DNA from 2 places in the Vibrio sp. KUL70 genome. Region 1 is predicted to be linked to the other one. Evidence: predicted binding sites of a transcription regulator. Region 1 holds the regulator's gene; the other holds the start of a gene.

Region 1 (15,999 bases):
GGTACTGAGCCATCAAATTGTTGGAACAGCCAAGATAGAGTGCCTGAGAAGATGCCTGACAGGGCAATGATGTCATCACCACTCTCACGCAAGTCGCGCACTGTATGGTTAATTGGTAAGCCAGCTCCCACGGTCGCGTTGTACAACCAATGGCGACTGATCTTAGCGAACGCATCTTGTACCTTATGGTAATACTCACTCGATGCAGAACCTGCGACTTTGTTAGCCGAGATTAGGTGAATGCCTTGTTGAGCGATATCCAAATACTTGTCAGCTAACACTTTGCTCGCCGTCACATCCAGTACCACAACTTCATCGTAACCTTGGATTGAACCTAACTTGGTTAACCACTCACCATCCTTATACTCTACCGCCTCGTCATTAAAGCGATCCACAACTGTGCGAGCATCGATACCTTGTTCGTCATACCAATAAGTTTGACTGCCTACCACCGCAACCAACTCAAAGTTCATGCCACGGCGCTTTTCTAACTCACTCTTTTGCTCAGCAAACAGTGATAGCCAGCTTGAGCCGATGTTACCTTTGCCACACAAAGCAATCGCAACACGCTTCTGAGCTTGGAACAGCTGAGAGTGAATGCCTTTCACTAAGGTTTCCGTTTCCGACTTACGAATGACAGCCACTAAGCTCAAACGAGATTGAGATTCTGAGATAAACTCAACCGGTACGCTCTTAAGTTGTTGGTAGAAACCGTAACAGTGGTTCGGGTTCTTAGTGACACCAGCACCTACCGCAGCAACCAGTGAGTAACCCTCTCTGAGTTTGATTTCCGCTTCAATCGCGTGGTCTTGAAGATATTCAAGCGCTCCACCCGCGATCTCTTCAGTATAAGCAAGACGCAGACAATGTTTATCCGCTTGCAGCTCGTAAGCTAGTGGCTCAAGCTGAGCACGCTTAAGTCCCTCAAGCACCTCACTCTCAAGGCGCTCAAAGTCATGGCCGTGACCAAAGGTAAGCTGAATCAGTAGTACATCGTCCAGAGAGGTGATGATCTTAGCGCCGCGACCCGATGCTAAGACGCGCTCAATCTGTGTTGAACCCGATTCCGGCTGGTAGCTACAACGTAGGCTAAGATCCATTGCGCTCTGAGCAACAGGCTGCAGGGTTCGGCTGTGTAGCACTGGCGCTGCCAAACGTGCTAGCTCGCTTGCTTCATCAAGACGTAGCAAGGGCAGCAAACAAGCATCAGAGACCAATCTCGGGTCAGCACTATACACACCGGCCACATCACTCCAAATCGTCACGCGATCGACTTCCGCTAGTGCACCAATCACCGTCGCTGAGTAATCCGAACCATTACGACCTAAAAGCACCGTTTCACCCGCGCTGTTTTGCGCCATAAAGCCGGTAATCACGACACGGCAATGAGCGTGTTGCGCAAGAGACTCTTTAATCAATGCGTATGAACGAGCGCGATCCACCTCTGGCTGAGCACCCGCTTCGGCACGCAGAAAATCTCGTGCATCTTGCGCTACAGCTTGGAGATCACTCTGACATAAAAGCGCCGCTAGTAAGCGAGACGACCACACTTCACCATGACCTAGCACAGCCGCTTTTTGTGCCTCATTTAATGGCGCGGTTAATTCACCTAAAGCCGTAAACTCTCGTTGTAGAGTTGTGGTTAACTGCTCTGCTACTTCGCCCTCTAATAGTTCTGAAACCAACTCGAGTTGGAACTGACGCAGAGATTGCAGACACTCATGAGCCAAACGTCCATCTTTATCCAGCGCCTCTAAAAATTCGATCAATCGGTTCGTGGTTTTGCCTGCCGCAGACACCACTACCAAGTCTGTTTCGCTAGAGTACTCTTTGAGAATACTGACTACACGCTGATAGCACTCAGGGTTTGCCAAGCTGCTACCACCAAATTTATGCAATTGGCGAAAGTTAGCCATTACTTGTTCTCCCCGTTATCGATGAACTGCTGCGCTTTAGCAAAGGCTTGTTCAAGATCCGCAATCAAGTCTTCTGCATCTTCAAGGCCGACTGAGAGTCTCAGAAGCTGATGAGAAACACCCGCTTCCGCTAAAGCTTCTTCGCCCATTGCGCGGTGTGTCATTGAAGCGGGGTGACAGATCAAGCTCTCAACACCACCCAAAGACTCTGCCAATGAAAACAGCTCTAGCTCACCAACAAAGAGCTTAAGTGCCTCGAAAGAACCAGCAAATTCAAAGCTCAGCATAGACCCAAAACCGGACTGCTGCTTCTTAGCAATCTCATGACCTGGATGCTCAGGCAGGCTGGGGTGATAAATGGTATCAACCAAAGGTTGTTTCTGTAGCGCCGTTAGAATCTCACGAGAGCTCTCTTCATGCACACGCATACGCGCACCTAGTGTGCGAATACCACGTAGCGTCATGTAGCTGTCAAATGGTGTCCCCGTAGCACCAATGCAGTTCCCCCACCAAGCCAGCTCTTCAGCATGCTCTTCGGTCTTAGTAATCACTACGCCGCCGATCACATCTGAGTGTCCATTGATGTATTTAGTCGTTGAGTGGATAACGAAGTCAGCACCCAGCTCTAGAGGCTTTTGGAACACAGGAGTCAAGAAGGTATTATCCACCGCCACCTGAGCTCCCACCTCTTTCGCCTTACGGCAGGTTTCTGCAATGTCGACGACACGCACCAGTGGGTTTGATGGCGTTTCCAACAAGATCAATTTAGGCTTGAGTGCGATCGCTGCGTCGAATGCGGATTGATCCGATTGATCGACAAACAGCACCTTAAAGTCACCCTTTTGTGAGCGAGTATTGAAAAGTCGGTAAGTACCACCGTAGCAGTCGTGTGGTGCCACGATCAGATCATCACTACCAAGGAAAGCGGAAACCCAAAGGTTCAATGCAGAAGTACCACAGTTGGTCACAACTGCCCCCTTACCCGACTCCAATTCAAACAGGGCAGTCTCCAATAAGCCACGGTTTGGATTGCCTGAGCGAGTGTAATCATACTTAGGCACTTCACCAAAAGCGGGAAAACCGTAGTTAGTCGACAGATAAATAGGTGGAACAACGGCATGATGTTGAGTGTCTGACTCGATACCAGTACGTACGGCGATGGTTGCTGGTTTCCGGCTGCTCATAGGTGTTTCCTTACAGGTTTTGGCGTCTGAGAATCACAGCAGCTTGTCGGGGTTTGGCGGCTGTGTTAGATATATGTTATTCACTTTACTTTCATAAGAATGAGACGTCAACACTTCTAGACGTCTATATGTCTTTGCTTATGGCGGTAAATCCCGCTAAAATCCCCCCTATTAAATTAATCTAACAACTAAAGTGATGAAGGTACGCAATGGCCGACTGGAATGGTGAATACATAAGCCCATATGCTGAGCATGGAAAGAAAAGCGAACAAGTAAAGAAAATTACAGTTTCTATCCCTCTAAAGGTACTGAAAGTTCTAACTGACGAGCGTACCCGCCGCCAGATTAACAACCTGCGCCATGCAACAAACAGTGAGCTACTGTGTGAAGCCTTTCTGCATGCATATACTGGTCAGCCTCTACCAACAGATGAAGACCTACGTAAAGACCGCCCAGACGATATCCCAGCCGAAGTGAAAAAGCTGATGACAGAGATGGGTATCGAGTTCGAAGCGTTTGACGAAGAATAATCATAACTCAGTCACTACCTTCAACATTTGATTCGCTTCAGCTAAGCCATACCGATTGGTATTATTCATCTAACGTGAATTTCAGGCATAAAAAAACCGACTCCAGATGAGTCGGTTTTTTATTATTCTCTTCGCTCTACTAAACGACGATTACGCCATCCAGTCTCTATGCCATATAGTTTGCTGGCATCTCGATACGAGCCACACCTGAATCAACCGCCGCCTGAGCCACAGCTTTTGCCACGCGAGGCAATAGACGTGGGTCCATTGGCTTAGGAATAATGTAGCCTTTACCAAACTCAAGCGCTTCAGCACCTGCTGCTTTTAGTACATCTGCAGGTACTTCTTCTTTCGCGAGCTCACGAATCGCTTCCACTGCCGCTAGCTTCATTGCATCGTTGATTTCGCTTGCACGAACATCAAGAGCACCACGGAAGATGAATGGGAAACACAGAACGTTGTTGACTTGGTTCGGGTAATCACTACGGCCAGTACCCATGATAAGGTCGCTACGAACTTCGTGAGCAAGCTCAGGCTTGATTTCTGGATCTGGGTTAGAACACGCGAATACGATCGGCTTGTCAGCCATTAGCTTCAATGATTCTGCTGGTAGAAGGTTAGGACCTGATACACCTAGGAATAGGTCTGCACCTTCAATCACATCTTCTAGAGTACGCTTGTCAGTGTTGTTCGCGAACAGTTGCTTGTATTCGTTCAGATCGTCACGACGAGTGTGAATCACACCTTTGCGGTCTAGCATGTAGATCTTCTCACGCTGCGCGCCACACTTGATCAGCAGTTCCATACATGCAACTGCCGCTGCACCTGCACCCAAACAAACAATCTTACACTCTTCCAGCTTCTTACCTTGAAGCTCAATCGCATTCAACATACCCGCAGCTGTTACGATCGCAGTACCGTGCTGGTCATCGTGGAATACAGGAACATCACAACGCTCGATTAGACGGCGTTCAATTTCAAAACAGTCTGGTGCTTTGATGTCTTCTAGGTTGATGCCACCGAATGTATCGGCAATATTCGCTACTGTATCTACGAACTCATCGATTGTGCGGTGTTTTACTTCAATATCGATAGAATCTAAACCTGCAAAACGCTTAAACAGGAGCGCTTTACCTTCCATTACTGGTTTAGAAGCAATAGGACCTAGGTTACCTAGGCCAAGAATCGCCGTACCGTTAGAGATAACTGCAACCATGTTGCCTTTACCTGTGTACTTGTAAACGTTATCCACGTTCTGTGCGATTTCACGAACTGGCTCAGCCACACCTGGGCTGTAAGCAAGGGCCAGATCTTCTGCAGAATTTGCAGATTTTGTCAGTTCAACGGCAATTTTACCAGGAATTGGGAACTCATGATAATCAAGAGCTTGCTGACGGAATTGTTCTTGAGGTGATAGTTCTTCAGATTGAGGTTGGAGAGTGTCATCAGACATGGGTGTAGGTTTCCTAGAGTATTATTATTGGGGGAATCCGTTTTATATTAATGGATGTACTTCAAAGTTCCTAGGTGGTAAAGCCCCCTGTCTCACTAAAAAACGAGAATTCACTACTAATAAGACCAGTGCCCAGTTGAAATTACTAAATGCCAGATAACAAAAAAGGACACCGAAGTGTCCTTTTTCATGTCTACCAAGCGAGAATTACTTCTTGCTAGATAGAGCACCGAAACGCTTGTTGAAGCGATCTACACGGCCGCCTGTATCAACGATACGTTGCTTACCAGTGTAGAATGGGTGACATTTGTCACATACGTCTAGGTGGATAGACTCTTTACCTAGAGTAGAGTTGAATTCAAATGTGTTGCCGCAAGAGCAAGTAGCTGCTACAGCTTTGTATTCTGGGTGGATTCCAGCTTTCATGGGATAACCTCAAGTAGGCCGTGTCGCTATACGATTCTAAGCCGCACACCACACGTAGTTTAAAAAGAAATAAAGACACCGCACCTCACGAAAACGTGATGAAGCCATACCTTTAAGGCGCAGTATAGTAATGAATCTGTTAGGTAGGATCAACCAGTTTGGATGATTTTTTCGCCACTATTGCAGGATTTCTTCTTACTATTGCCTTTTTATGCTTTGCGTAGCGCCATCACCGACTTTAGCAAACAAACTGCTTCTCGAATTTAGTGCCCTTATCCTTTAGACTGGTTGCCCTGCACTCTCCAGAATTAACAAGCGAATTTATGCGTCCAACAATTGCCCGAGTGGCTCTGCCAGTCCCTTTAGATAAACAGTTTGACTACAAAATCCCAGGTCATTTGTTTCCTATTATTGGTGGACGCGTCTCGGTCCCGTTTGGTCGTCAAACTCTGACTGGTATTGTCACGGCTCTGGTCAATGAGTCTGAGTTTGAATTTGACAAACTTAAGTCGATTAAGGCTCTACTCGACAATCAACCTGTATGGCCTGACTCGGTCTATTCCTTGTTAGTATGGTGCAGCCAGTTCTATCAGTATCCATTAGGTGAAACCTTTGCTAACGCCCTGCCAAGCGCATTGCGTAAAGGTAAACCCGCAGACTTCGCGACACTGGTCGAGTGGCAAATCACACCACAAGGTAAAGATCAGTTGATGCAAGGCTTTGGACGCGCAGTCAAACAAGCCAAAGTCATGCACTTGCTTGAAAATGGCCCTGTTCCACATCAAGAGTTTATTGACCAAGAGATCTCAAGCTCGGTACTCAAAACCCTGGAAGAGAAAGGCTGGATAGAGTCTCGCGAGAAAAAGCCGACCCGTTATGCATGGCCAAGCGATCTTGAAAACGACCAAGACAAACCAAAGCTTAATGAAGAGCAGGCGATCGCGATTGCGACGGTGAATAGCCAAACCGAGTTCGGTTGTTTCCTATTAGAAGGTGTTACTGGTTCGGGCAAAACCGAAGTTTACTTAAATATGATTAAACCGGTGCTAGAACAAGGCAAACAAGCCCTGGTTCTGGTTCCAGAAATCGGCCTGACCCCGCAAACCATCAACCGCTTTAAAAAACGCTTTAACGTACCTATTGAAGTGGTGCACTCGGGGTTAAATGACTCTGAACGCCTAAACGCATGGCTATCTGCTCGAGATAAGATTGCGGGCATTGTGATTGGCACTCGTTCGGCTCTATTTACGCCGTTTGCTGACCTCGGCATCATTATTGTCGACGAAGAGCATGACGCGTCATATAAGCAACAAGACAGCCTGCGTTACCATGCGCGTGATGTTGCTATCATGCGCGCTCACAAAGCACAGATTCCCATTGTGCTTGGCTCTGCAACGCCTGCATTTGAAACTCTACACAATGCACAAATTGGTAAGTATGGCCATCTAACGCTGAGCTCACGTGCAGGTGCAGCCGTTCCGACCACCAACAAGGTGCTCGATGTTAAGGGGGAGTATCTTGAGAGTGGCCTTTCAGCGCCTTTGATTGCTGAGATGCAAAGACATCTCAAATCCGGCAACCAGGTGATGCTGTTCTTAAATCGTCGCGGCTTCTCTCCAGCATTGATGTGTCATGACTGTGGCTGGACGGCAGAGTGTAAACGCTGTGACGCCTACTACACCTATCATCAATACAGTAATGAGATGCGCTGTCACCACTGTGGCTCTCAGCAACATATTATTCATCATTGCCAAGGGTGTGGCTCAGCCAATCTGGTTACCGTAGGTGTCGGCACCGAGCAGCTCGAAACACAACTTGGTCAACTGTTCCCTGAATACAAAACCATACGTATTGACCGTGATAGCACCCGTCGCAAGGGCAGCCTAGAGAGTGCCTTAGAGTCGATTCGCCGCGGAGAGTACCAGATTCTGATCGGCACTCAGATGCTTGCCAAGGGGCACCACTTTCCCGATGTCACTCTAGTCGCGCTGCTCGACGTCGATGGTTCGCTTTATAGCAGTGACTTTCGGGCCTCAGAACGCCTAGCTCAACTGTTCATTCAAGTCGCAGGCCGTGCTGGACGAGCAAGTAAGCCTGGTGAAGTGATTCTGCAGACTCACCACCCAGAACATGGGTTGCTGCAGGCGTTGCTACATAAAGATTACAACCACTTTGCTCAGACTGCTCTCGCCGAGCGTAAACAGGCGATGCTGCCGCCCTATACTTTTATGACGCTATTTCGTGCGGAAGCCAATGACCCACATCTTGTTGAAGAGTTCTTAAGGCAGGTGCGTCACACCTTAGAATCGCACCCACTGTTTGATCAGTTCTGTATGGTGCTTGGTCCTACTCCAGCGCCACTGGCTAAACGTGCAGGAAAATCACGTTGGCAGTTGATTTTGCAAACCCAAACTCGCTCACTTATGCAGAAATTACTCATGAGTGCAAAACCTGCGATAAATATGTTGCCACTCGCAAAAAAGGTACGTTGGTCGCTCGACATCGAGCCACAAGATCTCAGTTAAACCATACTCGCTTAAAATTACTGATAAGTTTATTCACGGAAATTTCATATTTATCGTGATCAGATTCACACTAGTCATGTGATTTTTGTTAATCTAGCCGTAACTTTGTATTGGCTAAACACATAAAATATTGCAATAAAAAAAGTGTTAGCAACACTTTCATAATATCAATCAATTATATAATTATTCACGCCTTAGTCAGAGGCAATAAAGGAATTAGAGAGGGTTTATTTTATGGCGACAATGAAGGATGTTGCCCAGTTGGCAGGTGTATCAACAGCGACAGTATCGCGAGCGCTGATGAACCCTGAAAAAGTATCGGTGACGACTCGAAAGCGAGTTGAAACAGCGGTACTCGAAGCTGGATACTCACCCAACACTTTAGCTAGAAACTTACGTCGCAACGAATCTAAAACCATCATCACCATCGTTCCTGATATCTGTGATCCCTACTTCGCTGAAATCATTCGCGGTATTGAAGACGCTGCCGTTGAAAACGACTACTTGGTGCTTCTAGGTGATAGCGGACAACAGAAAAAGCGGGAGAGCTCGTTCGTAAACTTGGTCTTCACCAAGCAAGCTGACGGTATGCTACTGCTCGGAACTGACCACCCATTTGACGTCAGCAAGGCAGAGCAGAAAAACCTGCCACCAATGGTTATGGCGTGTGAATTCGCTCCAGAGCTTGAGCTACCAACGGTACATATCGATAACCTGACCTCGGCATTTGAAGCGGTGAACTACCTAGCTCAGTTGGGTCATAAGCGTATTGCTCAGATCTCAGGCCCGACATCAGCAACTCTCTGTCAATTCCGCCAACAAGGCTACCAGCAAGCACTGCGCCGCGCAGGGGTTACCATGAACCCAGCCTACAGCACGGTCGGTGACTTTACCTTTGAAGCGGGTGCACAAGCCGTTCGCCAACTGCTTGCACTGCCAGAGCAACCAACCGCTATTTTCTGTCACAATGACGCGATGGCAATCGGGGCGATTCAAGAAGCGAAGAAACTAGGTCTGCGCGTTCCGCACGATCTATCGATTGTCGGCTTCGATGATATTCAATTCGCCCAATACTGCGATCCACCGTTGACGACGATTTCTCAGCCTCGCTACGAGATTGGGCGTCAGGCCATGCTAATGATGCTTGATATGCTCAAAGGCAATGATGTTCAAGCCGGTTCTCGTCTGCTTGAAGCGAAACTGGTCGTTCGTGGGAGTACGGCACCACCGCGCATGTAATCCATGAAAATAGACTCATAAATCTGCGGCACATTTTGATGTGCCGCTTCCATTTCTGCACTATTATCCTCGCGCATTCTGGATTACCATGAGTGCAGAATCACTAACATTTGAAAGACTTGTGGCTAATAGAGATTATGTAAAGCGCGGCCGTGGAAATAAACGCACGGCTAAAAAACCTGCCCCTCGCCGAAAACCTTGGCGTAGCGGTCTTTTGGCGATCTTACTGGCTGGTGGCTTTGGCTACGGCTTGTATCTGTTAAGCAATGATCCTGAGCCGCCACCGCCAACTGTGGTGACTAAACCCAAGCCAAAACCTAAGCCAGCGAAGGTTATCCCACCACCACCCGAGGAGAAGTGGGATTACGTAGAAACCTTGCCTAGCCGAGAGGTAGAAGTCAAAGCCAAAGAGCAGCAGATTTCTAAGATACCATACATCATGCAGTGTGGTGCGTACAAAACCTCAGCTCAAGCTGAAGCGCGTAAGCTCGACATTGCTTTCCAAGGCATATCAAGTGATATCCGCAAGAAAGAAGGCAGCAGTTGGTATCGTGTGGTACTTGGTCCTTACAAACTGAAACGTGACGCTGAGCGTGATCGCCACAAATTACAAAGAGCCAAAATCGAGCCGTGTGCGATTTGGAAAGATCAATAAATCACACAATGAAAACCTCCACTTTTGGAGGTTTTCTGGTTTTTTAGCCAGCACCTCTTTCTACTGCCCTACCTGCATAAATTGCCCTGCATCCACCAAGGCAACTTGAATTCTTAGTAGGCCATCCTCATATTGTTTTTATACCCAAAGATAAAAAGATAAAGAGGCCCTACTCGTGACTACCATTGTATCTGTACGTCGTAATAATAAAGTCGTCATCGCGGGTGATGGACAAGTATCTCTAGGCAACACTGTAATGAAGGGCAATGCCCGTAAAGTACGTCGCCTATACAATAATAAAGTACTGGCAGGTTTCGCTGGCGGTACAGCAGATGCTTTCACGCTATTCGAAAAATTTGAAAGCAAGCTGCAAATGCACCAAGGCCACCTAACCAAAGCTGCCGTTGAGCTGGCGAAGGATTGGCGTAGTGATCGCGCTCTGCGCAAGCTAGAAGCCCTATTGGCTGTTGCCGATGAAACCGCATCTCTGATCATCACTGGTAACGGTGACGTAGTACAGCCAGAGCATGACCTAATCGCGATTGGCTCAGGCGGCAACTTTGCACAGGCAGCGGCGACAGCCCTACTAGAAAATACTGATTTAGATGCTCGTGAAATCGCAGAGAAGGCGCTAACTATTGCAGGCGACATCTGTGTGTTCACCAACCATCACCACACTGTTGAAGAACTAGAAAGCACCGTTGAGCTACCGAAACCGGAATAAGACTCAAACCAATATTGCACCCAACAGTGATTCAAGAATTAAGGAATAGACATGTCTGAAATGACCCCTCGTGAAATTGTTCATGAACTGAACCGCCACATCATTGGCCAAGAAAACGCGAAGCGCTCTGTAGCTATCGCCCTTCGTAACCGCTGGCGTCGTATGCAGCTAGAAGAGAGCCTGCGTGTTGAGGTTTCTCCTAAGAACATTCTGATGATCGGTCCAACCGGTGTGGGTAAAACGGAAATTGCTCGCCGCCTAGCGAAACTTGCAAACGCACCTTTCATCAAGGTCGAGGCAACGAAATTCACTGAAGTCGGCTACGTGGGTAAAGAAGTAGAGACCATTATCCGTGACCTAACCGACGTTGCGATCAAGATGACTCACCAACAAGCGATGGAAAAAGTAAAGTTCCGCGCTGAAGAGCAAGCTGAAGAGCGTATCCTTGATGCCCTTCTTCCACCAGCTCGCGATGCTTGGGGTCAAAACGAACAAGCAGAGGAAGGCTCGTCAAACACCCGTCAGATTTTCCGCAAAAAGCTGCGTGAAGGTAAGCTAGACGACAAAGAGATCGAAATCGATGTTGCAGCGCCACAGATGGGCGTTGAAATCATGGCACCTCCAGGCATGGAAGAGATGACAAACCAGCTACAAGGCATGTTCCAAAACCTTGCTGGTGATACCAAGAAGAAACGTAAACTGAAAATCAAAGACGCGTTCAAGGCTTTGACTGAAGAAGAAGCGGCAAAACTGGTTAACCAAGAAGAGCTGAAAGAGAACGCAATCTTCAACGTTGAAAACAACGGTATCGTATTTATCGATGAGATCGACAAGATCTGTAAGCGTGGTGATAGCTCAGGTCCAGACGTATCTCGTGAAGGTGTTCAGCGAGACCTACTACCACTTATTGAAGGTAGCACGGTATCGACTAAGCACGGCATGGTGAAAACAGACCATATCCTGTTTGTTACTTCGGGTGCATTCCAAGTGGCTAAGCCATCGGATCTGATCCCTGAGCTACAAGGTCGTCTACCAATCCGTGTTGAACTTGAAGCGCTATCAAGCCACGACTTCAAGCGCATCCTGACTGAGCCAAAAGCGTCTCTAACTGAGCAGTACATCGCTCTAATGAAGACAGAAGAGGTAGATGTAGAGTTCACCGAAGATGGCATCACTCAGATCGCAGAAGCGGCATGGCAAGTCAACGAAACGACTGAAAACATCGGTGCACGTCGTCTACACACGGTAATGGAACGTCTAATGGATGAGATTTCATTCGAAGCGACCGACAAGGCCGGTAGCAAGTTAGTGATTGATGCTGGTTACGTGAAGTCTAAACTAGGCGAATTCGTTGAAGACGAAGACCTAAGCCGCTTCATTCTGTAGCACAAAAATATCCAACTTGTTGCTCTAACGCAAAGAAACAGCAAGCTATTAACCGATTTCAAGGCCCACTCTCGAGTGGGCTTTTTATTACCTAAAAAATGAGCGTATACTCGAAATACGGTATGACACAGTGTCCTTACAACGACAAATAGACCTACGATGAAACAATCTCTACTGATTTGGCTTGATGCCGCACGACCAAAAACTCTGCCTCTCGCACTCGTCTCTATTCTTACAGGAAGTAGTTTAGCGTTCGCTAGCGATCAGTTTTCTCTCTCCATTGCTTTGTTGGCTTTTCTCACCGCGACCTTGCTGCAGATCCTTTCCAACCTCGCCAATGACTATGGCGACGCGGTAAAAGGCACCGACAATGATAAACGTCTAGGCCCAATGCGGGCGATGCAGTCGGGTGCTGTTTCAGCCGCAACAATGAAGCAAGCCATCATCCTAAACATTGTGTTTACCATGATTGCTGGGCTTATCTTAATTTTCCACGCCCTATCCTCTATTGAGAGTATTCTCTCTTTCATCGGTTTGGGTGTGCTGGCGATTGCAGCCGCGATTGCATACACCGTCGGTAACAAGCCTTATGGTTATATCGGTTTAGGCGACCTATCGGTATTCATCTTCTTTGGTCTGCTTGGTGTATCCGGGACTTACTTCCTACACACTGGACACATCGAACCAAGCTTATTCTTACCCGCTTTGGGCTGTGGCTTGATGGCGGTAGCCGTACTTAACATCAACAACATGCGTGACATCGAAAACGACAGTGAGTGTGGTAAACGCACCATGGCGGTTCGACTAGGACAGCGCAGAGCGAAGCAGTATCACTTTGTGCTGCTGAGCGTGGCAGTGATTGCTTTCGCATGCTACCTGCTTATTCAAGATAAACCTGTCTGGATTAGCCTGCCATTTTCACTGAGTATCATCACCGTTTATAAACACGGTAAGGCCGTTTGGGATACGGAAAAACCCGCGCAAATCGCACCTATGATGCCTGTTATCGTGAAATGCTCTCTGGTGACTAACTTATTGTTTGCTAGTGTTGTTGTAGCTCAAACTCTATTGACATAATTCAGACTAATCATTGCAAAGGGATCGAGCACCGATATACTCAAAGTAAGCTCATTGTTCAAAAGGTACGCGAATGGAATACAACACTTCAGCACTGTGCGACATCTATCTAGACCAAGTGGATGTCGTAGAGCCGATGTTCAGCAACTTTGGTGGAAGAGCCTCCTTTGCTGGACAGATCACTACACTCAAATGTTTCGAGGACAACGCGCTGATCCGTTCCGTTCTAGAGCAAGACGGCTTAGGTCGTGTTTTACTGATTGATGGTGGTGGCTCGCTACGTAAAGCGCTGATTGATGCCGAGTTAGCACTGTTAGCCGAAGACAATGAGTGGGAAGGTATTGTTGTGTATGGCTGCGTACGTGAAGTCGACGAACTAGAAGATATGAACCTGGGTATCCACGCGCTCGCCTCCATCCCGGTTGGCGCTGTGCAAGATGGCGTTGGTGAAGTTGATGTTCCCGTGAATTTTGGCAGCGTTAGCTTTCTACCTGAAGATTACCTCTATGCCGACAACACCGGCATCATTCTCTCGCCAGAGCCACTCGATGTAGAGTTCGAGCTTGATGATGAAGATGATGACAATCAATAGTTGATACAAAAATGCCCGCTAACCGAGTAGCGGGCATTTTTTCTTCAACGTTTATCGCAACAAAAGTGGATTACTCAACTTCGTCCATCTTGCCTAGTAGGCTGCGAATGCGGTCTTGCCATGCTGCATGTTCTTGCTGCATTTGCTGAGTTTTTTGCTCTAGCTCTTCACGGCTTGCTTTTAGCTCACCAGCTTCTGCCGCTAGCTGCTGCTTCTCTTCTTTTAGCTCTTCTACTTCCATTTGCAGAAGTGCAATAGTATCAACTGCTGTTTGAATTTTTGCTTCTAGTTGCTCTAGTACTTCAAAAGACATTCTGGCCTACCTTTAAGTTATCCATTTGATGTTGAAGGTTCACTCCACTTATTGCCCCATTCTACTCAGCAGAGCACGGATAAACACTCTATATCTTCGATATTTTGCGCCATTCGATGAAAAAAACATCGCTTTTTACCGAATATTGACGTTAATTGTGTCAGCACGATTACTTAACTGATTATTTCGGTGAATATTTTAAAATTTCTGCTCGACTTTGATCGTAAACAAAGTCACAAAAGCAAAAAAGCAAACGTTTCCTTTGAACTATGGTAAAATCCGCCGCGAAATTTCTATTCCCCCTTTGAAAATTTTGGAGTCCGCATGAAACGCGATTTAGCAATGGCATTTTCTCGTGTCACTGAAGGTGCAGCACTAGCAGGTTATAAATGGCTTGGCCGTGGTGATAAAAACGCTGCCGATGGTGCCGCAGTAGAAGTCATGCGTAGCCTACTCAACAAAACCGAAATCAGCGGTGAGATCGTGATCGGTGAAGGCGAAATCGATGATGCTCCGATGCTATACATAGGCGAAAATGTCGGTGTTGGTGGTGATGCTGTTGATATCGCCGTCGATCCAATCGAAGGGACGCGCATGACGGCGATGGGCCAGTCAAACGCACTGGCTGTACTAGCAGCAGGTGAAAAAGGCAGCTTCCTCAAAGCGCCTGATATGTACATGGAAAAACTGGTTGTTGGCCCTGGTGCTAAAGGCGCTATCGACCTAGAAAAGCCACTAAAAGAGAACCTAGAGAACATTGCTAAAGCACTGGGTAAATCTTTAGATACGCTTGTAGTAACCACGCTAGCGAAACCTCGTCACGATCAAGTGATCGCAGAGATGCAAGCGATGGGCGTACGCGTATTTGCTGTACCAGATGGTGACGTAGCCGCTTCTATCCTAACTTGTATGCCAGACAGCGAAGTAGACGTGATGTACTGCATCGGTGGCGCACCAGAAGGTGTGGTATCAGCAGCAGTAATTCGTGCGCTAGATGGCGACATGCACGGTCGTTTGCTGCCACGTCATGAAGTGAAAGGCGACAACGAAGAGAACCGTAAGCACGGTGAACTGGAACTTGAGCGTTGTGCTGAAATGGGCGTAACTGCAGGTGTAGTTCTAAAAATGGAAGACATGGCGCGCAGTGACAACGTTGTATTCTCGGCAACAGGCATCACTAAAGGTGATCTGCTAGAGGGCATCACGCGTCAAGGCAACATCGCAGCCACAGAGACTCTACTGATTCGTGGCCGCTGCCGTACCATTCGTCGTATCAAGTCGATTCACTACCTTGAGCGTAAAGACCCAGAAGTGATCGATCACATTCTTTAATAACGATCATCACCCCATTCTGTTTAAGGCTAGCATTTCGATGCTGGCCTTTTCTTTTTGTAGCGATGTTACAGGTTGGCTATAGTAAATGGTTTGCTTTATAAATACCTTGCCTCATAATAGTAAGGTTCATGAGGTAGGGATAGTATGAAAACAAGCGACAGAATTTTACACACCATTAAGCGCCACGGGGCCGTTACTGCTAAGCAGCTCGCACAAGAGTTTGGCATGACGACTATGGGTGCAAGGCAGCACCTCCAAAGCCTAGAAGATGATGGTATTCTGGCATTTCATGACGTGAAAGTGAAAGTTGGCCGCCCAACGCGTCACTGGTCTCTAACCCAGCAGGGGCACAATCAGTTTTCTGACCGCCACGGTGAATTGACTATTCAAGTTATCGATGCGGTTGAGAATCTGTTTGGAAAAGAGGGCCTCGCTAAAGTCGCTGCAGAGCGAGAGCAATCGACTCTAAAGCAGTACCAACAAGCCTTGGTTAACTGCGATGACCTTCTTAGCAAGCTTCAAACCCTCACTCAGCTGCGTGAAGATGAAGGCTACATGGCAGAGCTGCACGATGAAGGTGATCACTACGTCTTGATTGAGAACCACTGCCCTATCTGTAAAGCCGCAACGCGCTGTCCAAGCTT
Region 2 (15,999 bases), 1.5 Mb from region 1:
AATTGACCATTTCCATCATTGTAGGAGAGCCAGGAACTCGAACTTTCATACCGGCTAGATCATCTGGAGAGTTAATCGCTTTTTTAGCGTAGAAGCTACGTGTACCTGAATCATAAAATGTGAGGCCAATAAAGCCCTTCCCCTGGCTTGAAAGCAGCATTTCTTGCGCCGCTTCACTTCGCATGAACGTCCTCATATGTTGAACATCACGGAATAGGAATGGCAGTGCATTCACTTTAAACGTCGGTTCAAAAGATTCGGCTAGTCCGCCATTGATTTTTGCCATGTCAATCGCGCCAGTAACAACCTGCTCAGCTTGGTCACGCTCAGATCCAAGCTGACCGTTTGGAAAAATCTTAATAGTCAGTTCTCCATTCGATTTTTCTTTGACTTTATCAGCCATTATCACCATGCCTTGATGAGCAGCGCTTTCTAATGACATCGCATGTCCTAGGGTTAACGTTTTGGCTTGAGATCCAAATGCCAAGAGAACTGATGCCGCAGCAATCGTTAGTAGGTGTTTTTTCATGTTCTTCTCCAGAATCCATTTTAGTAAGAGGTACAGTTGTCTATGTCACGTTAAAGCCGGGCTTGAAATCTAAAAATCCATCGCACACTACTCGCCCTTGTAACGTTTCATTACAACATTTTTACCCTGACAAATTTGTATTACAATAACATTTGTATATTTTGTGAGATAAGTTTTATATGTGAGTCTTATGTTTTATTTGATTGTGATATCAATCATATTTGTCACTAATTAAGCCATTAAATGGCCAGTGCCACGGCATTTTTGAAATTTAATTTATTTTGAGAACAAGTTGTTAAGCCAAAATTAATTTATTTTTTTGTGCTATTTTAATACTTTAATGTGAATACAAATGCGTGAACTAGGAAGGATTAACCGATTGAAAACTCGTCGTATCAACTATGACTGGAGAATAGATCGTGGGAAAGCTTTAGATACAAAGATGAACAAACTGGTATGAAGAACGTTGATAGAATCACTAGATAGAATTTATTTGTAACAAAAACCCGAAAGCCTCATTGCTCTCGGATTTTTTTAGTAATTTAGTTTTAGGCGCTAGGCAAAATTACAAATCACTGCCATAGATATCAAAAGAGAAGTACTTCGCCGCAATTTTATCGTAAGTGCCGTTCGCTCGAATCTCTTCGATGGCATTATTGAACTGCTCCGCTAATTTTGAGTCTTGTTTTCTTAACGCCAGTGCTGTGCCTTCACCGATATACGCTTTGTCAGTTACCGCTTTGCCTTTGAATTCAAAACCCTCTCCTTCAGCCTTATCTAAGAACGCGAGAGACAGCTGATCTGAATTACCAAAGGTGACGTCTAAACGGCCATTCTGAAGATCAAGGTAGACTTCATCTTGACCAGTGTAGCGCTTGATGGTGGCGACACTGCCAAACTTGTCCGTCACATAGCGGTCGTGAATAGTTCCTTGTTGTACACCGATGGTTTTACCCGATAAACCCTCTTGATCGATCTCAAATGTTGCACTTTTAGCGGCAACGAATACTGCTGGGGTTTGATAGTATTTATTGGTAAACAAGATCTTACGCTTGCGCTCTTCAGTAATACGCATCGACGCCATGATCACATCTGACTTTCTCGCCAGTAAGCTTGGAATAAGGGAGTCCCAACTTTGCGATACCCAAGTACAGTCCAGTTTCGCTTGCTCACATAAGGCATCGGCTATTTCAATATCGAAGCCAACCGGTACACCTTCACTATTTTTGTAGTTAAAAGGTGGATAGGTAAAATCTGACGCCAAGCGAATCTCTTTCGCCTGTACAGAAGTACCAAGTAAAGCGGCCGCGCAAGTAAATCCTAGTAGTATCTTTTTCATCATTGCCATCCTAGATATGATCTTTATCAAGTTGAAATTGAGGTTCTTTATTCTGGGCTTGTTGTTTCTGATGCAGCTCTTTCTGATAGTGGCTTAGTGACGCTATCACTTCATCCATGCTCTCTTGGCTGCCAATACTGATGCGTACACAGTGACGCAACGAAGGTTCATGATGTTGATTCCTTGTCACAATGCCCTTTTTTGCCAACACGCTAAACAGTTGGTGTTCCGGCTTGTGCTTTAACAACACAAAGTTGGTTGACGACGGATAAACCTGTTCAATGAAATCAAACTGTGCCAATTGAACTGCAAAGCGGTTACGAACTTGAATCAGATCTAATGTCGCGTCTTGCATTACAGAAATACGCTCGTCAGACAGTGCCTCCAATACGATTTGCGAAGAACAATCAGGCATTGGGTATGGCGGAATCAGTTTTACTACATACTGCATCACGTTAGGGCTCGCTAACAGAAATCCGCAGCGTACTGCAGCCAATCCAAATGCCTTAGACAAGGTACGAATTACGACTAGATGTGGGTAGCGCTCAATCAGGTTTACAGCCGATGTCTGCGGTTCGAACTCAATATACGCTTCATCGACAACCACCAGCGACTTACCTTGAGTACCCTCAAGCACTTCAACCAAATCTGGTTTAGGAATCACATTACCAGTTGGGTTGTTGGGAGAGCAGAGGAAAACGATATTAGCTAGTTCCGCTTTCTCTATCACATCGGCAGTATCTAAACTGAAATCTTGCTTGAGCGGCGAATCTAACGTTTCGATCGCCAACGCATCAGCGCAAAACTCATACATTGCGTAGGTTGGAGAACAAATCAGTATCTTATCTTGAGCGGGTTCACAGAAGGTTCTGACTAACAGATCAATCGCCTCATCTGCACCACGCACCGCAACCGTCTCAGCATCTGTTCCACAATATGCTTGATACGCCTTCGCTATATCTTGCGGCAAAAAATCTGGGTAGCGGTTGTACCCAACTTCTTCCGGAAACAGTGGGCTCTCTAGTTCGTTTGCGTTTAACCAAACGCGACCATCACCACCGATTCTTCTCGCCGATTGGTAAGGTATTAATTTTTTTACTGCCTGTGGCACTAAGCTATCGATAAAAGATATCAAGAGGCGATCCTTTCCATTTAATCAGAATGTTATCACCATCGCGTTCATATTCAATTTATGAGAGATATACACATATTGAATCATAAATGATGATTAAGTATTTACATTCAAACAGAACACTATTGATAATTGAATCGAAATAATTACATAATAGCCATGATAAAAAGTCATAGGTAAATATATGAATCATACACTACCTTCAACCAAAACTTTACTTGCGTTTCTCTCTACCGCACGGCACTTAAATTTTACCCGTGCCGCACATGAACTCAACGTCACGCAAGGCGCTGTTAGCCGCCAGATCTTGGCGTTTGAAGATAGCTTAGGGTGTGATCTTTTTTATCGTCATGCTCGTGGTCTGTCGTTAACGCCAAAAGGCGAAGAGCTCGTTCCGCTTATTCAAGCAACCATTCAGCACCTGCAATCCGCGCTTAATCAAGTGTCAAGCTCTCCCTCAAAGATCAAGCTTAATGCCCCAAGTTGTATCACCTCTTGGCTACTCCCCAAACTGATGTCATTTCAACAGGCTTTTCCTGAGATTGATGTGGAACTCACTTCCACCATCAAACACGTCTTTGAGCCAAGTTTTGACCCATTTGACGCGGTAATTATCTATGGTAAGAAGCCAAATCAACACTCAATCGTGAGCCAACTATTGTTCAACGAACAACTGGCTCCGGTATGCCAATCGCAGATTATTGTTAAAGATCACCTAGCGGACATTAGCTCGAGCATTATCAAGCCACACAAGCTTTCCCACTACACTTGGCTACACGCTAACAATGAGCAGAGTGATTGGCGATTGTGGTTAGAGCATATCGGTAGTAATGAACTTTCAAGCAAAAATAACCAGCAATTCGCAACGCTCGATCAAGCCATGAACGCAGCGATTCAAGGTTTTGGTATCGCCATTGGTGACATTACGCTTGCGAAGCAAGACATCGATTTGGGTCGATTAGTGAAAGTGAGTGAAGGCAGTGTCTTTTCAGGAAATGGTTACTTCCTACTACAACCAAAGAATCGCCAAAATACCTCACTCTCAGCTCTGGTCGATTGGTTAGTGGATTGAGCTTGATCAGATAAGAACAGATGGTGAAATTTGTCAAAATGAGAATCGAGATATTCTCAAATTGATGTGCAAAATTACCTCTCAAATTAATACGATTCTTCGCGCTACACGTATTGCTTTTGTGAAAGCAGGCGAAGCAATCTTTTAACTGAATGAAAATATGAAACAAATCATTCTTTCAAGTTAAAAAGATCCATCCTCGACATGAAAATGGCATTCGAATTGCTTTGTCATAGATAACCCAACCAATATCAAGCAGGTTGCACTTTTATCTTATTGTGACTTGCAGCGGAGGATAGGCTATGACCTTACAAAGACACACATATTACGGCTTAATTCACCACGGGATTAAAACACTACTCATGGATCGCATTGGCCACTTCACAGAGCGTGAATATCACGAATATCTGGATCTTACGACGGGCAAATCAACATGCTTCATGATGAGCGAAGAAGAGCTCGAACAGACACTAGACAACCTAAGAAGTGAAGGTTACTTGGAAGACATCAAACAACTTATTCCACGTTATCAAACTGCATGTACACGATAACAACTTCACTCAATCAAACATTTCATTTTCATGTGCTTCGAGCTATTTTGCATCGGAGCACTTTTAGCTAGACTGAAAGGAACAATCTCAACTGGATGTTCGGTCTAACATGAAGCAAATTATCGACTTTGTCCCGCTTATCATCTTCTTTGCTCTGTATAAGATGTATGACATCTACACCGCGACCGGCGCGCTAATCGCAGCTACAGCCATTCAAATTGCACTCACCTACCTCCTCTACAGAAAAGTCGAGAAGATGCAGCTCATTACCTTTGCGATGGTTGCAATATTCGGTGGTATGACGATATTTCTGCATGACGATAACTTTATTAAATGGAAGGTCACCATTGTCTACGCGCTATTCGCCATTGGTTTAACGGTGAGCCAACTAATAGGCAAACCGGTAATAAAGGGTATGCTTGGGAAAGAGATTTCTTTGCCTGACTCTGTATGGCGCAATATTAGCTGGGTGTGGACGCTGTTTTTCGTGTTGTGTGCGATTTTAAATGTCTATGTTGCTTTCAACTTATCACTCGATGTATGGGTGAATTTCAAAGTATTTGGTCTATTGATCGCGACCATTACATTGACTTTATTGACCGGTTTATACATCTACAAAAATTTGCCTGACGACAAACAACAATATTCTGAGAAAAATCGAGACAAGGAGTAATGGTCGAATGAGATCTCAATCTCATTTTTTGTTACAATCTTGCACATTATTTCGTTCACAGTGGTCATTAGGATAAACGCTGGCCACTGACTTATTGATGTTTTGGGAATCCCTTATAATGAGTCACACTTCTGATGCGCCAAAAGGCCAACTTCTTCTTCGCACTCTTGCTATGCCTGCCGACACCAACGCCAATGGCGACGTGTTCGGTGGATGGATCATGTCTCAGCTTGATTTAGCTGGCGGCATTCTAGCGAAAGAAATCTCATGCGGTCGCATCGTAACGGTATCGGTTTCGAGCATCACGTTCAAAAAACCAGTCAAGGTGGGAGACGTGGTATGTGTTTATGGCGAATGTACCAAGATCGGTCGCACTTCAATGAGCATCGATTTGGCGGTTTGGGTTAAACCCGTTCGTGACCACGGTATCGAAGACCGCTTTATGGTCTGTGACGCAACCTTTAACTATGTTGCTATTGATTCTGACGGCAAACCTCGCGCTATCGCGAAATAATTCAACCACCTCATAACCAATCAATTTAGGGTCTTTAGAACGTTTTCTATGCAGCTTTTAAAGACCCAGCCTCTTCGACGCGCATCAATTCACACTTTCTTCTTTTCCCCTCTTCCAAATAGGATTAGTTCGCGTAAATTAGCTACATAGCTCATCGAGCCTCTTTTTTTGTGAAGTATAAATAAGGATATACCAATATGTGGTACGTGATTTTCTCTCAAGACGTCGAAAACTCATTGGAAAAGCGCTTAAGCGTTCGCCCTCAACATCTAGAGCGCCTACAAACACTTCACGATGAAGGCCGTTTATTGACTGCTGGCCCAATGCCTGCAATCGACTCAGATAACCCAGGTGAAGCTGGTTTTACTGGCTCAACGGTTATTGCAGAGTTTAATTCACTAGAAGAAGCGCAAGCTTGGGCCGACGCAGACCCATATATTGAAGCTGGTGTTTATGCTAACGTGATTGTAAAACCATTTAAGAAAGTATTTTAACGTGAAGAAGTGGATTATCGGATCACTGGCTGCGCTCGTCCTTGCGGGTTGTAGTTCAAGTGACCAAGACAAACAACGTCAATTAGAAATGATGGCGCAACACCGAGCTGGTGTGCTTTCAGCAGGCCTGCCTATCGAATATGGCCCATTGAAAATAATGCGTGTCTTGGCAAAGAACACCGTGATTGAAATCATGATGATCTACAACCAAGATGCTCAGGGAGCAAAGCCGCTCAATCAAGTGCTGAAAAGCAGTGTCAATAGCTACTGTACAAGCTCAGACGTACGAGCAAACCTAGATATGGGCTTAGTGTACAACATCAAGATTCGCAATACGCGCGGTCAGTTGATGGTAGAACAGCCGATCAGCAAGCAAACCTGCCAAAGCGGTAGCTGATTCGAGATTCGAGATTCGAGATTCGAGCAAAATTAGGAGTGAAAGCCTCGCGAGTGCGAGGCTTTTTTGTGCAAGTAAGGTCTCAGATACAAAGCCTTATCCAAGCTTTACGTACCTTAAACTGTTTCGGTTTGCCACTCTTTGCGCAGCGTTTTAGTTGCTGAAACAAGATTGGCTAATGCCGCTTCGGTTTCTTCCCAATTGCGAGTTTTAAGGCCGCAGTCTGGGTTTGCCCATAAGCGTTCTGCTGGGATCTTCTCTGCTGCTTTCTTAAGCAAGCCCACAATCCACTCCTCTGAAGGAATGTTTGGTGAGTGGATATCATACACACCAGGGCCAATCTCATTCGGGTAATTGAACTCTTCAAACGCTTTCAGCAATTCCATGTTTGAGCGAGAGGTTTCGATGGTAATAACATCTGCATCCAGTGCTGCCACTGACTCGATGATCTCATTAAATTCGCTGTAACACATGTGGGTGTGAATTTGTGTTTCTGGCTTCGCGCTTCCAGCAGAAACTTTAAACGCATCAACAGCCCACTCTAAATACTCCGCATGATCGGCTTTCTTCAAAGGCAACCCTTCACGAATTGCCGGTTCATCAATCTGAATAATGTTAATGCCGGCATCTTGTAGATCGGACACCTCGTCACGCAGTGCAAACGCTAATTGGTTTGCGATCTCTTTGCGGGAGATGTCTTCACGAGGGAAAGTCCAACACAAGATTGTCACCGGCCCCGTAAGCATGCCTTTCATCTGCTTAGAAGTCAGCGACTGGGCGTAAGTCGACCACTCAACAGTGACGGGTTTTTCTCGCTCAATATCAGCAACAACGATCGCTGGTTTCACGCAGCGAGAGCCGTAACTTTGAACCCATCCAAACTTGGTTGTTTGGAAACCAGCTAAGTTCTCAGCAAAGTACTCCACCATGTCATTACGTTCCGCTTCCCCATGAACAAGCACATCAAGATCGAGTGCCTCTTGACGTTTGACCGCGTCTGCAATGTGCCCTTTCAATGCTTGTTTGTACTCGCTTTCATTCAATTTTCCTGCGCGATACGCACTGCGTTGAACTCGGATTTCGCCAGTTTGCGGGAAAGAACCTATGGTTGTTGTCGGCAACAACGGTAAGCCCAATACTTCAGCTTGGTGAGCCGCTCGCTCTGCATAAGGAGCGCTTCGCTCACCAATCGCTTTCGTTAGTGTTTTCAATCTCGCCTGAACATGTGGCTTGTTTACATGAGCCGCTTGCTTACGAGCCTCAATCGGCAAACTGTAAGTCTCACAAGCTAATATCGCTTTCTGATCACCATCTAGCGCAGCACCGAGTAAGCTCACTTCTGCAACTTTCTGCTTGGCGAATGCGAACCAACTCTTCACCTCTTCCGTTAAGGTTTCTTCTAGCTCTAAATCGACCGGGCTGTGCAGTAGAGAACAAGAACTTGCCACCCACAGTCTTTCTCCCAAAGATTCTTTGATAGGTAGAAGCGACGCCAGTAGCGTAGCCAAATCAGCGCGCCATACATTGCGACCATTAATAACACCTGCAGAAAGAACCCAATCTTGAGGCAGTTTTTCAACCACGTCATTCAACTGTCGAGGAGCAGCAGCCAAGTCAATATGTAGTCCGTTTACCGGAAGGTCGATAATCTTATCTAGCGTATCGTTCACGGAATCAAAGTAGGTGGTTAGTAGTAGCTTTACATCGCCCTGAATCACTTGGTACGCAAGCTTGAATGATTCTGCCCATTTGGTTTCTAGCTCCAAGGCAAGAATCGGTTCATCGATCTGTACCCACTCCACGCCCAGCTTCGCTAACTTCGCCAAGATTCCCTGATAGGCAGTTAGCAAACGAGGCAGTAAGCTTAGACGATCAAACCCTTCTTCCACTTCCTTACCTAGGTAGAGGTAGGACAACGGCCCTAATAATACTGGTTTCACTTTATGACCCGCTTTGATCGCTTGATTGACTTCGTCAAACAGTTGCGGCCAGCTCACCTCAAAAGAATCATCCTTGCTGAATTCAGGCACAATGTAATGGTAATTGGTGTTAAACCACTTGGTCATGTCTGATGCCGCGGCGCCATCTTGGTCATGGTTATGATTTGAGCCACAGCAACTGCTCTGAGATTGGCCGCGACCAACACGGAACAGTGTATCCAAATCAGGGAACCCTTGGTTGTGACGCTTTGGCACATGTCCGAGAAGTAACGTAGTAGAAAGAACATGATCGTACCAAGCGAAATCGCCAGCCGTGACAAAGCTTAGATTGGCGTCTGATTGAACTTGCCAGTTACGCTCACGCAACTGACTACCGACGGCTCTTAGCTCCGTTTGATCGATTTCCCCACGCCAATACTTTTCTAAAGCGAATTTGAGTTCTCGTTTTTCGCCAATACGTGGGTAGCCTAAAATATGAGTCGTTGTTGTCATGAGCCTATTCCTTAATCACTATTTTTTAATCCGGTCAGACGCTGAATAATTTTTTAAAAGGCGTCTGGATGGCTAAACTATCTCGCCAAATGTGTTTGTGAACAATCTCCAAATATTCAACTTGTTTATTAGAAAACCTCATGTTGATGAATTCACATATGAGAAAACCGAAAACAATTAGACGTCTAGATGTTTACACATCCACAAAAACGACGTAGGGTAGTTATTAAGAAATATTGAACATCAGCTTAGGAACTATGAGGGTTACTCATGATAGAGCTCAAACATCTGCGAACATTGACCACACTGCGTGATAGTGGTTCTTTGACCGCAACCGCGACATCACTACACCTGACTCAATCTGCCTTGTCGCATCAATTAAAAGATCTTGAGGCTCGCGTGGGTGGGCAACTTTTTCTGCGTAAAACTCGCCCAGTTAAATTCACTTCTGAGGGAAAGATACTGCTAAGACTAGCGGATGAAATATTGCCAAAACTGGCGAAGGCAGAGAATGAACTGGCTAGCCTCAAAGAAGATGTGAACGGGCGACTTCATATGGCGATTGAGTGCCACTCCTGTTTTCAATGGTTGATGCCAGCACTCAAAGAGTACCAAGTGACTTGGCCAAGCGTGACTCTCGATTTCTCCTCTGGCTTTGGGTTCGAGCCTTTACCGGCTTTGATGGCAGGAGAACTTGATCTAGTGATCACCTCGGATATCCAACCGAGATCCGAAGTTCACTATGAACCCCTGTTTGATTTTGAGATGAGATTGATCACGGCAATTCAATCTCCTCTCGCAGAAAAAGAGACGATTCTACCTGAAGACTTGGCCGAGCTGACGATGCTCTCCTATCCGGTTCAGAAACAACGCCTTGATGTAGTAAAACACTTTCTTCAGCCGGCTGGAGTCGAACCTAAGAAGTGGAAACAGGCCGACAACACCTTGATGTTGGTGCAAATGGTCTCAGCTGGGTTAGGTGTAGCGGCACTGCCCAACTGGGCAATCAGTGAATTTTCAAGGCAAGGATTGGTCGCGAGTAAGCCGTTAGGCAAAGGGTTGTCTCGCCGCCTATTTGCCGCAGTCAGAAACTCAGATAGAAACAAACGCTACTTACAAGCCTTCTTCAGCACTGCAAGACAACAAAGTAAGAGTCACCTAGATGGAATCAAAGTCGTCTAACTTTGTTAAGTTTGTTTTCGATACAAAGTGCCGTTTTAAAAGCAAAGCCACAGACTGAGCATCTGTGGCTTTCATTTGTAACGATTAAACAATTTAAACTGTTCCCCTCTGCTACGCAGTTATCTGGGATAAGATTTAAATTGATTGGTCAATGGATCGTACTGGTAGCCGAGCATATCCAACTTACCGACCACGCTTTCAATATCCATTTCATACATACTGACAAGCTCTTCAAAACTATCACATTCAAGACGCAATTTTTCGTTGACGATTCCCAATAAAATAATGCTATCTAGGCTTTTGACGTTGCTTAAATCCATCTCGTACTCCTTACGAACACATCGATTGATTTAAGTTTAGAACGACAATAGTCAATCCGCTTATTAACAGATCACATTTCTCATTCAATCAAAGAGCAGTTTGCAATTTTATAAAGTTCCCAAATTGCTTTAGTGCCTGAATTACTATAGCGCTATAGTGCCCAGATTGGCTCTAAGCCCACAACCGACGCGATCAGCATCAGCAGAGCTACCGCAAGCTGGATTTTTTCAGGTGTTTTCGCAAATAACAGATGCCAACACCAAACCACAATCGAAGAGATCAACAAAGCAAAGCTGAACAGTAATGACGGCACCATAGGTTCCAATACTTCTTCAGAAAGCGAATAGACACCCAACACAGTAGTCAGTACCACCAGCATACCGCTCAAGATACCAGCAACCGGCAAGATACGATGAAATGCCTGAAGGCGTGTTCGCGCAATCGTCAACAGGAGATGAGAGAAGGCGCTACCTAGTAGAACGGTCAAAAGCAGAGAGGAAATTAAGCCAACTAATGTGGCCTTTTCGCTCGCTTGAATACCCACATAGGAGAGTGCCAAGCCACAAGCCAGATACATTACCCAGATAGGGCCTGCATCACGAGTCTTCTTAGTTTGAACTTGGGAGAAGAAATAGAAGATGGCAAATACCACTAAGAAAGCTTCGACCTTAAGTGATGCAACCGCCAACCAAAGTACACCAATAGCCGGCAATACCTTATGAATACGACCGCGCTGGCCTGGGCAGATGTCACCTTTCACTAAGATCAGCGTCAGGACAAGTTGTGCACCCAGCAACATAGGCGCGAATTGAAGTAATACAGATTCGATCATTGGGATCTACTTATATGGACTTATTTTGGCAGAATGATATCAAAAACTGCTTGGAACACTAATCAAAATCATCAATTTGCTCATTGTCTCCTATCCTTGGTCTATGCTCTTCCCAAGAATCTCTTCCCGACATAGCAATATAGGGTTAGCCGGGGTAAAGACAGTAGAATTAACAGGGGCATGTTCTACTGGCTAGTCAGGGCGCATGCCGCTATAATTCCCGCCTCAAAAATCAGAGGTCGAAATATGTACAGCGATATCACTCCTATTCATGAACACAAAAAATACTGGGCCGAATGCTACGGCACAGCGCCCTTTTTGCCCACCAGTAGAAAGGAAATGGATGCTCTTGGATGGGACAGCTGCGACATTATCATCGTAACGGGCGACGCTTATGTCGATCACCCTAGCTTTGGTATGGCGATCATCGGCCGCTTGCTTGAAGCACAAGGCTTCCGCGTAGGCATTATTGCTCAACCAAAATGGGACAATAAAGATGCTTTCATGAAGCTAGGTAAACCAAACCTATTCTTCGGCATCACTGCGGGCAACATGGACTCCATGATCAACCGTTACACCTCTGACCGCAAATTACGTCACGATGATGCCTACACGCCAAATAACGAAGGTGGTAAGCGTCCTGATCGTGCAACACTGGTTTACTCACAGCGTTGTCGTGAAGCTTACAAAGGCACGCCGATTGTTCTAGGTGGCATTGAAGCAAGTCTTCGCCGCGTAGCGCACTACGATTATTGGTCTGACAAAGTTCGTCGTTCTGTTCTTTTCGATGCAAAAGCAGACATTCTTCTATTTGGTAACGCAGAGCGCGCTCTGGTTGAAGTGGCGCACCGCCTAGCCGATGGTGAAGAGATCGCGAACATGACCAACATTCGTGGTACTGCCGTCAACTTGCCTGCTGCACCAGAAGGCTACAAGATCATTGACTCTTCTCGTATCGAAAAGCCAAATAAAGCCTACGTACCGGTTAACCCATACGAGGTTGAAACCCAGTGCGATACGAAGAAAGACGAAGAGCCAAAAGCGCAGCCGATTACGATCCGCCCTTCTCGCCATGATGCGAAAACAACAGCGGTTCGTATCCCTGCGTTTGAAAAGCTAAACAATGACCGTATTCTTTACGCTCACGCTAGCCGTATTCTGCACTTAGAGACGAACCCATACTCTGGTCGTGCTCTGATTCAGCGTCACGGTGACCGCGAACTTTGGGTAAACCAAGCGCCAATCCCTCTGACAACAGAAGAGATGGACTATGTATTTGGTCTTGCATACAAGCGTGTCCCTCACCCTATGTATGGCAAAGCGAAGATTCCTGCTTACGACATGATCAAAACGTCAGTTAACATCATGCGTGGCTGTTTTGGTGGTTGTTCTTTCTGTTCTATCACCGAACACGAAGGTCGTATCATCCAGAACCGCTCAAAAGAGTCTATCTTGGATGAAATCGAGGACATCAAAGAGAAAGTACCTGGCTTTACGGGCACGATCTCTGACTTGGGTGGTCCAACAGCAAACATGTACCGCTTAGGTTGTTCTGACCCGAAAGCGGAAGTGAACTGCCGTCGTCCATCATGTGTGTTCCCTAAGATCTGTGAGAAACTAAACACAGACCACAAACACACTATCGACCTGTACCGCTCTGCACGTAAAGTGGAAGGTGTTAAGAAGATCATGATCGCGTCTGGCGTTCGTTACGACCTAGCAATTGAGTCTCCAGAATACGTACGTGAGTTGGTTACACACCACGTTGGTGGCTATCTGAAAATCGCACCAGAGCATACTGAAAAAGGCCCTCTTGATCTGATGATGAAGCCGGGTATGGGCACTTACGACCGCTTTAAAGAGATGTTCGAGAAGTACAGTGCTGAAGCAGGTAAGAAACAGTATCTGATCCCATACTTCATCTCGGCGCACCCGGGTACAGAAGATGAAGACATGCTTAACCTTGCGCTTTGGCTGAAGAAGCACAACTACGAGTGTGACCAAGTACAGAACTTCTACCCTTCACCAATGTGTAACGCGACGTCGATGTACTACTCAGAGACCAACCCTCTGAAGCGCGTTAAATACAAGAAGCGTGAAGATATTCCTGTGCCAAAAGGTGACCGTCAACGTCGTCTGCACAAAGCACTATTACGTTATCATGATCCAGAGAACTGGAAACTGATCCGTGAAGCGCTGATCGACATGGGTAAGAAGCACCTAATCGGTGATAAGCCAGGTTGTTTGGTGCCAGAAGAAGACTTTGATGCACAAACACCAGCACAACGTCGTAAGTCTGGTCGTCACGGTGCTCACCGTTTCGCGACCAAGCACAGCAAGTCTCAACCGGGTCTGGGCGGCGAGAAGCCACGTAACCATTCAGGCAAGAAGCCAGGTGGTAAGAAGCCTAACAGTAACAACGGCCAAAGTAATGGTCATCAGGGCAACGGAAATGGCGGCGGCAACGGTCGTAAACCAGCGAGCGGTTTCATTAAGAAAGGTCCGGGCGCCCAATCTCAAGGAAACGGCAAACCAAACCGCAACAAAGCAGGCAATGGTCAAGGTGGCAAACCTTCTGGTAACGGAAAGAACCGCCAACGTGCGGCGCAACGCTAACTCTTAGTAACAACGCGAGCTTTCAGTAGCCACGTTAATTTTAAGTAGCCAAGCGACAACCCTTCGCTTTAAATGACAAAAGTCCAAGTGATCCACCACTTGGACTTTTTCGTTTCTGTAACTAAGTTGAGAGGCTAGGCTTGAGTTTGTTTAAACACCCAAGCCTTGCTGAGTAAGTAGTTACTGACCATTCCAACCAACACCCCGACCGCCATAGCCAAAAACAGCGAGCCATAAAACTCCGGCAGTATTAATGTGAGAGCCTTGAAACAGATTAAGTTGGGTATGGCCGATATCATTGCCGAGGTCATGAATTTTTGCCACTGCTTAAAATCATCCCTGCGTGACCCTGTCCCTTGGTATTCGAACGTTAGCAGTCGGTTACCAAACCAAGTGCTGGTTGCCGCAACTAGAAAGGCCAACACCCTTGCCCACATCACCGACAAATCACCCACATAATGAAACAGTACAAAAGCGGCACAATCAACGACAAATCCACCAGCACCAACACATGCAAACTTAATCAGCTGCTCATAACTCCTCAATACTCTCTCACAGCTTGATGTCATCGTTCTAAAGTGAAATGGCATTTTCATCGAGAATCTTTACGGCAACGGGCTCAGAAACTCCTGTCGAACCCATTGGCTTACAACTAAATAGCGCCCGCTTCTGTTTATCAACGGGTTCTCGCACACAGCTCAATGCATTCTGTGCAATGACCGACTCAACTTCTGCCTTCTTGCCAATCAAGTAGAACTTATCACTCGTATCTGCCTCTGAGATATCGGTGATTTTCTTGGCTTGTCCTAAGCTATAGAACTGCCCCGAAAATGGACGCTTGCCTATGTAGTAACTTGGGGCGTCGTCTTGAATATGATTGAAGATAATACGGTCACTCTTCTCGTTCGCCTTGCCTAAATTCAAATACACCATGGCTATCATCAGCAATACAGGCAACACTAGCGCGACACTTGAGAACCATTTCTTATCTTTCTCTACCACCAGCATTGCCACAAGCAGACCCAACGCTGGAATACCCGGTAACACGTAAGCAGGGAGAATATTTCCCGCCATAGTGAACAGCAACACTGGTGAAATCAACCAACAAATTAGGAACGAGAATAAGCCTGTGTTAGTTTGGTTTTGCTCTTTGATTTTTTGGCGACGAGCACATGCCAATATCGGCAGTACAATCGACCAAGGGGCTGCAGCTTGAATCCAGAACACCCAGATCATGCCTCGAGCTTCATTGTGAGCTGAACCATAGAGGTCGCCTTCCCAACCGCTTACAACAAAACGCTTGAAGTGTTCGCCGACGATAAAGTAATCGATAAAACCCGGTGTCGCCATTTCTGCCATGATGTACCAAGGCAGCGCAATCGCCATCATCAACGCCAAACCAGAGACAATTGGAAAACGCTGCCACAGGGCTTTGAATCCACCAATCAATCCATGTTGTAAAACAAGCCAAGGGAAAACCGCGATACCCATGATCACAATCGCGACAGGACCTTTGGCAAGCAGACCACAAGCAAGGCCAATAAAACCGACGTAGCCCCAAGCATTATTAATACGCTTGCTGCCCTCTCCTTTCCAACACAGATAAAAGCCAAGCATAGCGATGGTCATAGCCAGTGTAAGAGCAATATCCGTCATCACCGCGCCTGCAGCAATCGAGAAAATGCCACATGTTGCCAATACCACAGCTGCAACCAATGCGCTCTGCTCGGTACGTTTCGCAAAATAGGCGATCAATAAGATCGTGAAAACACCCGCTAGCCAGTGAGGAGCTCGCACTGCAAATTCAGTCAACCCAAACAGCTCGATGCCAACGGCGCTCATCCATGTAAACAGTGGCGGCTTACCCCAAAAAGGCACACCGTAGTCAAACTGAGGTGTGAGCCAGTTGCCGGTT

What was found. The regulator MetJ, encoded in region 1, represses methionine synthesis genes. The targets are predictions, from matches to a motif close to TTAGACNTNTANANGTCTAA.
Region 2: metE (5-methyltetrahydropteroyltriglutamate--homocysteine S-methyltransferase) is a predicted target of MetJ. The motif match lies at 9,311-9,330, and genes of this name have one in related genera.

Annotation. Positions count from the first base shown of each region.
Region 1 is NZ_AP045834.1:2,827,105-2,843,103, forward strand. It holds gene AC6I7V_RS12725 (bifunctional aspartate kinase/homoserine dehydrogenase II) at 1-1,916, opposite strand, end outside; gene AC6I7V_RS12730 (O-succinylhomoserine (thiol)-lyase) at 1,916-3,100, opposite strand; gene metJ (met regulon transcriptional regulator MetJ) at 3,310-3,630, shown strand; gene AC6I7V_RS12740 (malic enzyme-like NAD(P)-binding protein) at 3,797-5,083, opposite strand; gene rpmE (50S ribosomal protein L31) at 5,291-5,509, opposite strand; gene priA (primosomal protein N') at 5,833-8,034, shown strand; gene cytR (DNA-binding transcriptional regulator CytR) at 8,269-9,273, shown strand; gene AC6I7V_RS12760 (SPOR domain-containing protein) at 9,395-9,928, shown strand; gene hslV (ATP-dependent protease subunit HslV) at 10,104-10,652, shown strand; gene hslU (ATP-dependent protease ATPase subunit HslU) at 10,704-12,038, shown strand; gene AC6I7V_RS12775 (1,4-dihydroxy-2-naphthoate polyprenyltransferase) at 12,198-13,115, shown strand; gene rraA (ribonuclease E activity regulator RraA) at 13,189-13,707, shown strand; gene zapB (cell division protein ZapB) at 13,778-14,020, opposite strand; gene glpX (class II fructose-bisphosphatase) at 14,345-15,352, shown strand; gene AC6I7V_RS12795 (helix-turn-helix transcriptional regulator) at 15,500-15,999, shown strand, end outside.
Region 2 is NZ_AP045834.1:1,195,794-1,211,792, reverse strand. It holds gene AC6I7V_RS05515 (TRAP transporter substrate-binding protein) at 1-529, opposite strand, end outside; gene AC6I7V_RS05510 (ABC transporter substrate-binding protein) at 1,095-1,868, opposite strand; gene hisC (histidinol-phosphate transaminase) at 1,879-3,003, opposite strand; gene AC6I7V_RS05500 (LysR substrate-binding domain-containing protein) at 3,185-4,072, shown strand; gene AC6I7V_RS05495 (hypothetical protein) at 4,375-4,623, shown strand; gene AC6I7V_RS05490 (septation protein A) at 4,733-5,296, shown strand; gene yciA (acyl-CoA thioester hydrolase YciA) at 5,415-5,810, shown strand; gene AC6I7V_RS05480 (YciI family protein) at 6,008-6,304, shown strand; gene AC6I7V_RS05475 (GspS/AspS pilotin family protein) at 6,306-6,701, shown strand; gene metE (5-methyltetrahydropteroyltriglutamate--homocysteine S-methyltransferase) at 6,818-9,133, opposite strand; gene AC6I7V_RS05465 (LysR substrate-binding domain-containing protein) at 9,404-10,315, shown strand; gene AC6I7V_RS05460 (DUF4250 domain-containing protein) at 10,435-10,635, opposite strand; gene AC6I7V_RS05455 (HI_1241 family integral membrane domain) at 10,788-11,468, opposite strand; gene AC6I7V_RS05450 (YgiQ family radical SAM protein) at 11,715-14,084, shown strand; gene AC6I7V_RS05445 (GtrA family protein) at 14,219-14,680, opposite strand; gene AC6I7V_RS05440 (ArnT family glycosyltransferase) at 14,658-15,999, opposite strand, start outside.